Regions from separate parts of the Streptomyces sp. NPDC020379 genome, predicted to be linked through region 2. Evidence: predicted binding sites of a transcription regulator. Region 2 holds the regulator's gene; the other holds the start of a gene.
The links. The regulator HspR, encoded in region 2, represses chaperone genes until heat shock. The targets are predictions, from matches to a motif close to TTGAGNNNNNNNNNCTCAA.

Region 1 (3,661 bases), on a different contig from region 2:
CTTGCGCAGTGCCTCGTCCGCCAGCCGCACCTCGTCGGCCGTCAGGCCGGCGCGCTCCAGCTGCCGGGGCAGCAGGTGGTCGCGGGCGATGACGACCTTCTCGTCCTCGGTGTAGCCGTCGAGACGGACGAGCTCCATGCGGTCGAGGAGGGCGTCGGGGATGGAGTCGAGGACGTTGGCCGTGGCCAGGAAGACGACGTCCGAGAGGTCGAGCTCGACCTCGAGGTAGTGGTCGCGGAAGGTGTGGTTCTGCGCCGGGTCCAGGACTTCGAGGAGGGCGGCCGCCGGGTCGCCGCGGAAGTCCGAGCCGACCTTGTCGATCTCGTCCAGGAGGACGACCGGGTTCATCGAGCCCGCCTCCTTGACGGCGCGGACGATACGGCCGGGGAGCGCGCCGACGTACGTGCGCCGGTGGCCGCGGATCTCCGCCTCGTCGCGCACGCCGCCGAGGGCGACCCGGACGAACTTGCGGCCCATGGCACGGGCCACGCTCTCCCCCAGCGAGGTCTTCCCGACGCCGGGCGGACCGACGAGCGCGAGCACCGCTCCCCCGCGTCGCCCGCCGATCACACCCAGCCCCCGGTCGGCACGCCGCTTGCGCACCGCCAGGTATTCGGTGATCCGTTCCTTGACGTCCGCGAGGCCCGCGTGATCCGCGTCGAGGACGGCCTTGGCGCCGGGGATGTCGTACGCGTCCTCGGTGCGCTCGTTCCAGGGCAGCTCCAGGACGGTGTCGAGCCAGGTGCGGATCCAGCCGCCCTCGGGGCTCTGGTCGGAGGCGCGCTCCAGCTTCTCGACCTCCTTGAGCGCGGCCTCGCGGACCTTCTCGGGCAGATCGGCGGCCTCGACGCGGGCGCGGTAGTCGTCCGGCTCGCTCTCCGGGTCACCGTTGAGGTCGGCGAGCTCCTTGCGGACGGCCTCCAGCTGGCGGCGGAGCAGGAACTCACGCTGCTGCTTGTCGACCCCCTCCTGCACGTCCTTGGCGATCGACTCGGCGACGTCCTGCTCGGCGAGGTGCTCGCTCAGCCAGGTGACGGCGAGCCGCAGCCGGGCCACCGGGTCGGCGGTCTCCAGCAGCTCGACGCGCTGGGCGACGGTGAGGAACGGGAGGTAACCGGAATTGTCGGCGAGCTGTGCCACGTCGTCGAGCTGCTGGACGCGGTCCACGACCTGCCAGGCACCGCGCTTGCGGAGCCAGCTGGTGGCGAGCGCCTTGTACTCCTTCATCAGCTCGGCGACCGCGCCGGGAAGGGGGTCGGGGGCGGTCTCCTCGATCCGGGTGCCCTCGACCCACAGCGCGGCCCCGGGCCCCGTCGTACCCGCCCCGATCCGGACGCGCCCCAGCCCTCGGATGAGCGCCCCGGGGTCCCCGTCGGAGAGCCGGCCGACCTGCTCCACGCGGCCGAGGGTGCCGGTGCCGACGTACGAACCGTCTACGCGCGGCACGAGCAGCACGAGCGGCTTGCCGGCCCCGTCACCCTCCCCGGCCCCGGCCTTGACCCCGGCCCCCGTCCCGTCCCCGGCAGCGGCTTGCGCGGCCTCGATGGCGGCTCGCACCTCGCTGTCGGAGAGGTCGAGAGGCACGACCATGCCCGGCAGTACGACCTCGTCGTCGAGGGGCAGGACGGGCAGGGTGAGCGGTGTGGACGTGAAAGCCATGATCTCCCCTTCGGCAGGCAAGTTGAGCTATGCCGACTCAATGCGTGAGGGGTGATGAATGTTCCCTCTGTTCGCTCTGGGCGATCGGGCTGGGGGTGGGGTGGGCGGAATCGTCCGTCGGAGGCGGATGCGGGTGCGTTTGCCGGGTGCGGGTTGTTTGCGCCTTGCGGTTCGGGTGGCCTCAAGCGCCGGCCGGGCTGGTTTGTGGGGGTTCGCCGTTGTCTGGTGCGGGTCCGTTGCCGCCTGCGGCGGAAGCGCCCTGCCGGGCTCGCTGTTGTCGGGTGCGGGTGTGTTGTGGTTGCGGTGGGGTGGCCTCAAGCGCCGGCCGGGCTGGGTTGGTGGTGGGTGCCGGGGGCGGGTCTTCCGGGCTGGGGACCTGGAACGCGGTGCGCTGCGGGTCACGCGCATGGAGTGCCCTGAAAACGCACCGCGTTCCAGAACCCCACCCTCCAGCCCCACCCCCTCCCACCGGAGGGCAAGTGCGGGGTGGCGGGGGCGCGCCATTCTTTTCTCTTTTCAGCCCGTCCGGCGCTTGAGGACAACGCGCGAAGCGTGTTGCGGGGGTCTGGGGGCTTGCCCCCAGTTTCGGGAAGGGGCGGGGCTGGGGAACAAACCAGCCCGTCCGGCGTTTGAGGACGCGGCCGCAGGCCGCTCCCGCCGCAGGCGGCGAACCGGCCCGCACGCCGGGGGCCTGGGGCACGCGCCCCCCACGCGGCGGAGCCGCACATCAGACGCAGCCGGGAAGGGGCGGGGCCGGGGAAAAAGCCCGCCGCAGGCGGCCACGCACCCCGCAGCCGGAGATCAGGGGCACACCCCAGCGCGGGGAGCGCGAAGCTGGGCCACAGCCCCCTCAGGCCCCCGCCGCCCCACCCCGGTCGCGGATGAAAGGGCCGCAAGCCATCCCCGTCAGCAGCGCTATCGGATGGCCCCAACTGGCCAGCGGATCCGCGAATTCGATCAAGTCCTGCGCGCAGAGAAGGACCGCGAAGCCGAGCAGCGCCCACCCCACCGGCCGGCGGAGGAGGACGGACAGGGCGCCTACGGAGGCCATCACGCCGAAGCTGATGCCGTAGTCGAGCCGGTGCAGCGATGCCTCCGGCAGGCGGCCCGCCGCGACCGCCCCGGCGACCGGGAGCTCCGTGGCGAGGGTGGCCAGGACATGGCCGAGGAGGAAGACACCCGCCGTGCGGGCGGGGCCTATGCGGCGTTCGAGCGAGCTGAGGACGACGGCGAAGAACAGGCCGTAGAGCGAATAGAGGCCGCCCGCCACCCACAGGGCACTGGCGACGAGGACCACGAGGGGCTGGTCGGCGAGGTGGGCGGCATCGGTGCTGGAGTCGCGCAGGAGCTGGTTGACGGTCGCCTCGTCGCCGAGTTCGGCGAAGAGCGCGGTCCCGAGCAGCACCAGTCCGTAGAGGAAGGTGAACGGCGTGCCGGTGGGGGTCGGCAGGACCCGCCGCGGCCAGCCCGGCCGGCGGAACCGGGGCCTGGTGGCCGTGGGAGCGACCGGCTCGCGTGGCGACGGGAGGCATACGGGCCCGGTGGCGGCCGGCGCGGCGGCCGGCACGGTCTCCGGCTCGGACGCGTGGCCGCCGCCAGGCGACATCGCGGGGTCAACCACAGTCACTCGGCCAGGCCCCTTTCCTGCTGCGCGATGGATCACGGGCGGCCCTGCCCCGGGCCTCACTCTCCGCCCTCACTGTGAACATTAAGGTCCCCAGTGGCCCGGCAAATCAACCTCTGGCCGTGACTCCCCTCACGAGCCTCAACCGAAGATCCGTCCGCTGCGTCCGCCGGGCCCCCGAGCTACGGAAGGCCCTGCCATGACCGATCAGGATGTCCGTCACGCGTCACCCGTCACCGTGGACCGCCGCGAGGGGCCGCACGGCGAGGTCGTCCTGCGCAGGAGGGGCGAGGTCTACGAGATCATCGCCAACGGCTGCTTCCTGATGGACACCTCCGACGGGCGCTCCGAGCGCCTTCTGGTCGACGCGGCCCTGGC
Region 2 (3,661 bases):
TGCCGGTGCCGGCCAGGCCAAGCCCGAGGACGACGTCGTGGACGCCGAGATCGTCGACGACGAGAAGCCCAAGGGCGGTGCGTCGGCGTGACCGAGGAGACCCCGGGTTTCGACGAGAAGCCTGAAGTCCCCTCCGACGCCACCCCCGAAGACGCGGCGCAGGGCGCCGGGTCCGCCGACCAGGCGGGCCCGGCCCCGGCCGGGGAAGAACTGGTCGAGGTAGGGCTCCAGGCGCAGCTGGACCAGGCCCAGTCCGCGCTCAGTGAGCGCACGGCTGACCTCCAGCGGCTCCAGGCCGAGTACCAGAACTACCGTCGCCGTGTGGAGCGGGACCGGGTCACGGTCAAGGAGATCGCCGTCGCGAACCTCCTGTCCGAGCTCCTCCCCACGCTCGACGACATCGGGCGCGCCCGTGATCACGGCGAGCTGGTCGGCGGCTTCAAGTCCGTCGCCGAGTCGCTGGAGACGGTCGTCGCCAAGATGGGCCTGCAGCAGTTCGGCAAGGAGGGCGAGCCCTTCGACCCGCTGGTGCACGAGGCGCTGATGCACAGCTACGCGCCGGACGTCACCGAGACCACGTGCGTGCAGATTCTGCAGCCGGGGTATCGGATCGGCGAGCGGACGATCCGCCCCGCGCGGGTCGCGGTCGCCGAGCCCCAGCCGGGCGCGCAGAAGGGCGACGGCGAGGGCGACGAGGCCGACGAGAGCGGTGGCCCGGACCAGGGCTGACGCTATGACCGACCGCAGTGACCGGAAGGAGGGACGCCGGGGATGAGCACCAAGGACTTCGTCGAGAAGGACTACTACAAGGTCCTCGGCGTGCCCAAGGACGCCACCGAGGCCGAGATCAAGAAGGCGTACCGGAAGCTCGCACGCGAGAACCACCCGGACGCCAACAAGGGCGACACCAAGGCCGAGGAGCGCTTCAAGGAGATCTCCGAGGCGAATGACGTCCTCGCCGACCCCAAGCGCCGCAAGGAGTACGACGAGGCACGCGCCCTCTTCGGCAGCGGCGGCTTCCGTCCCGGGCCGGGTGGCGCGGGCGGCGGCTCCTTCAACTTCGACCTGGGCGACCTCTTCGGGGGCGCCCAGGGCGGGGCGGGCGCCGGCGGGTTCGGCGGCGGTCTCGGCGACGTCTTCGGCGGCCTGTTCAACCGCGGCGGCGGCACGCGTACGCAGCCGCGGCGGGGCCAGGACATCGAGTCCGAGGTGTCGCTCAGCTTCACCGAGGCGGTCGACGGGGCCACGGTCCCGCTGCGGATGTCCTCCTCGGCGGCGTGCAAGACGTGCTCCGGCACGGGCGACAAGAACGGCACGCCGCGGGTCTGCCCGACCTGCGTCGGCACCGGTCAGGTGTCGCACGGCTCGGGCGGCGGCTTCTCGCTGACCGACCCCTGTCCCGACTGCAAGGGCCGCGGGCTGATCCCCGAGAACCCCTGCGACGTCTGCAAGGGCAGCGGCCGGGCCACGTCCTCGCGCACCATGCAGGTCCGCATCCCGCCGGGCGTCTCCGACGGCCAGCGGATCCGGCTGCGCGGCAAGGGCGCCCCGGGCGAGCGCGGCGGGCCGAACGGCGATCTGTATGTCGTCGTCCACGTCGATGCCCACCCGGTCTTCGGGCGCAAGGACGACAACCTCACCGTCACCGTGCCGGTCTCCTTCGCGGAGGCGGCGCTGGGCGGCGAGGTGAAGGTGCCGACGCTCGGCGGCCCCCCGGTCACCCTCAAGCTGCCGGCGGGCACGCCCAACGGCCGTACGATGCGCGCCCGGGGCAAGGGCGCGGTGCGCAAGGACGGCACCCGCGGCGACCTCCTCGTCACCGTCGAGGTGGCCGTGCCGAAGGAGCTCGACGACAAGGCGCGGGATGCCCTCCAGGCGTACCGCGAGGCGACGGCGGGCCAGGACCCTAGGGCCGAGCTGTTCCAGGCCGCGAAGGGAGCATGAGATGGACGGCCGACGACGGCGTTTCGAACCAGCACAGCCTTTCCAGCTGACCGACGAGTCGCCGGTCTATGTCATCTCCGTGGCCGCGCAGCTGTCGGGCCTGCACCCGCAGACGCTGCGGCAGTACGACCGGCTCGGCCTGGTCTCCCCGGACCGCACGGCCGGGCGCGGCCGGCGCTATTCGGCGCGCGACATCGAGCTGCTGCGGCAGGTCCAGCAGCTGAGCCAGGACGAGGGCATCAACCTCGCCGGCATCAAGCGCATCATCGAGCTGGAGAACCAGGTGTCCGCGCTCAAGGCGCGCATCGCGGAGCTCCAGGGTGCGGTCGAGGGCGCCGCCACGGCCATGCAGCAGCGAGAGGCCGCGGTGCACGCTTCGTACCGCCGCGACCTGGTCCCGTATCAGGACGTGCAGCAGACGAGCGCGCTCGTGGTCTGGCGCCCCAGGCGCGACCAGGGCTGAGCCGGTCCGGAGGGGCCCGGAGAGCGTGTCGCTCTCCGGGCCCCTCCGGGTTTTTCAGCCGGTGAGGCGGAGGCGGACCTCCAGCTCGTGCTCGCCCGGGACCGTGCCGCGGCTCTCCACGGTGAAGGCCGTGGCCAGTTCCTCGCCGACCTGGCGCACGGGGTCCGCGGCGCCGAAGAGATCGACGTCGACCGGGCCGGACAGCGGCACCGGCGCGCCCTTCGCGGGCGTGCGGCGGGTGCGGGCGTCGACGACCATGCACCACACCATGGGGTGCTCGGGGCCCGCCGCCTTCGTCTCGCTGCGCGGGGGCCCGGCGCCCTCGGGGAACGCGGCCTCCAGGGCGCGGAACACCGCGCCCGCGTCCTGGTGTCCGCAGCCGGTCAGGTGGACGCTGACGTGATCCGCGCTCTCGGCGCCGCTCATGACGTGGGTACTCCTCTTGCCGTCGGGTCTTGCCGTCGAGACGGCCGTCATCCCGACGGTACGAGCGCCCGCGCCGCGCGGCATCAGCACAGGGCCAACCGGGGTCGGTTCAGGCCAGCCCCAGCGCCTTGGTGACGGTGATCTCGACGAGGACGCGGTCGGGGTTGGGCGCGGGCGTCCGGCCGTACCGCTCGGCGTAGCGCGCGACGGCGTCCGCGACGGCCTCCGGCTCGGTGCGCACGACGGCGACGCCCTCCAGGGTGGCCCAGCGCCGCTCGCCTATCTGGCACACCGCGACCCGGGCGCCGTCCGCTCCGGCGGCCAGAATGTTCGCGATCTTGCGGCTGTCCTTGTTGGTGATGACCCGGGCGATCCCGGCCTCGGGATCGAAGGTGACCCCCACGGGCACGAGGTGCGGGCTGCCGTCGGGGCGGGTGGTGGTCAGGGTGCAGATGTGCCGCTCCCGCCAGAACTCGACATAGGCGGGGGAGAGGTTGCGCAGATCGTGAGCCATGCCGGAAGCGTAGTCGTGGCCCGCTCAGGCGAAGTCGGACGTCTCCAGGTCGAAGGCGAACGGCTCGGGGAGGGGAAGCGGCTTGCCGAAGGCCGTGGAGTGGACCTCCGCGTAGTCGTCGATCGCGGGGTCGGGGTCGCTGTGCAGCGTGACGGTGCCCTGCTCACGGTCGACGAGGACGTAGAGCGGGATCCCGCCACGGGCGTAGCAGTGGCGCTTGGTGATGCGGTCGCCGGCCGGTTTGTTGCTGGTGACCTCGACGACCATGGCCACACCGTCGCAGGGCATCCACGAGGGAGCGCCGCGGAAGAGAC

Region 1: a site for HspR is predicted at 1,682-1,700, ahead of lon (endopeptidase La). Genes of this name have one in related genera too.

The regions. Positions count from the first base shown of each region.
Region 1 covers NZ_JBIRVR010000012.1:203,469-207,129, reverse strand. Annotated here, with positions in the region: gene lon (endopeptidase La) at 1-1,659, opposite strand, end outside; gene ACH427_RS18160 (rhomboid-like protein) at 2,510-3,286, opposite strand; gene ACH427_RS18155 (spermidine synthase) at 3,483-3,661, shown strand, end outside.
Region 2 covers NZ_JBIRVR010000008.1:102,300-105,960, reverse strand. Annotated here, with positions in the region: gene dnaK (molecular chaperone DnaK) at 1-91, shown strand, start outside; gene grpE (nucleotide exchange factor GrpE) at 88-729, shown strand; gene dnaJ (molecular chaperone DnaJ) at 772-1,944, shown strand; gene ACH427_RS13220 (heat shock protein transcriptional repressor HspR) at 1,946-2,407, shown strand; gene ACH427_RS13215 (hypothetical protein) at 2,462-2,833, opposite strand; gene ACH427_RS13210 (pyridoxamine 5'-phosphate oxidase family protein) at 2,943-3,347, opposite strand; gene ACH427_RS13205 (Uma2 family endonuclease) at 3,372-3,661, opposite strand, start outside.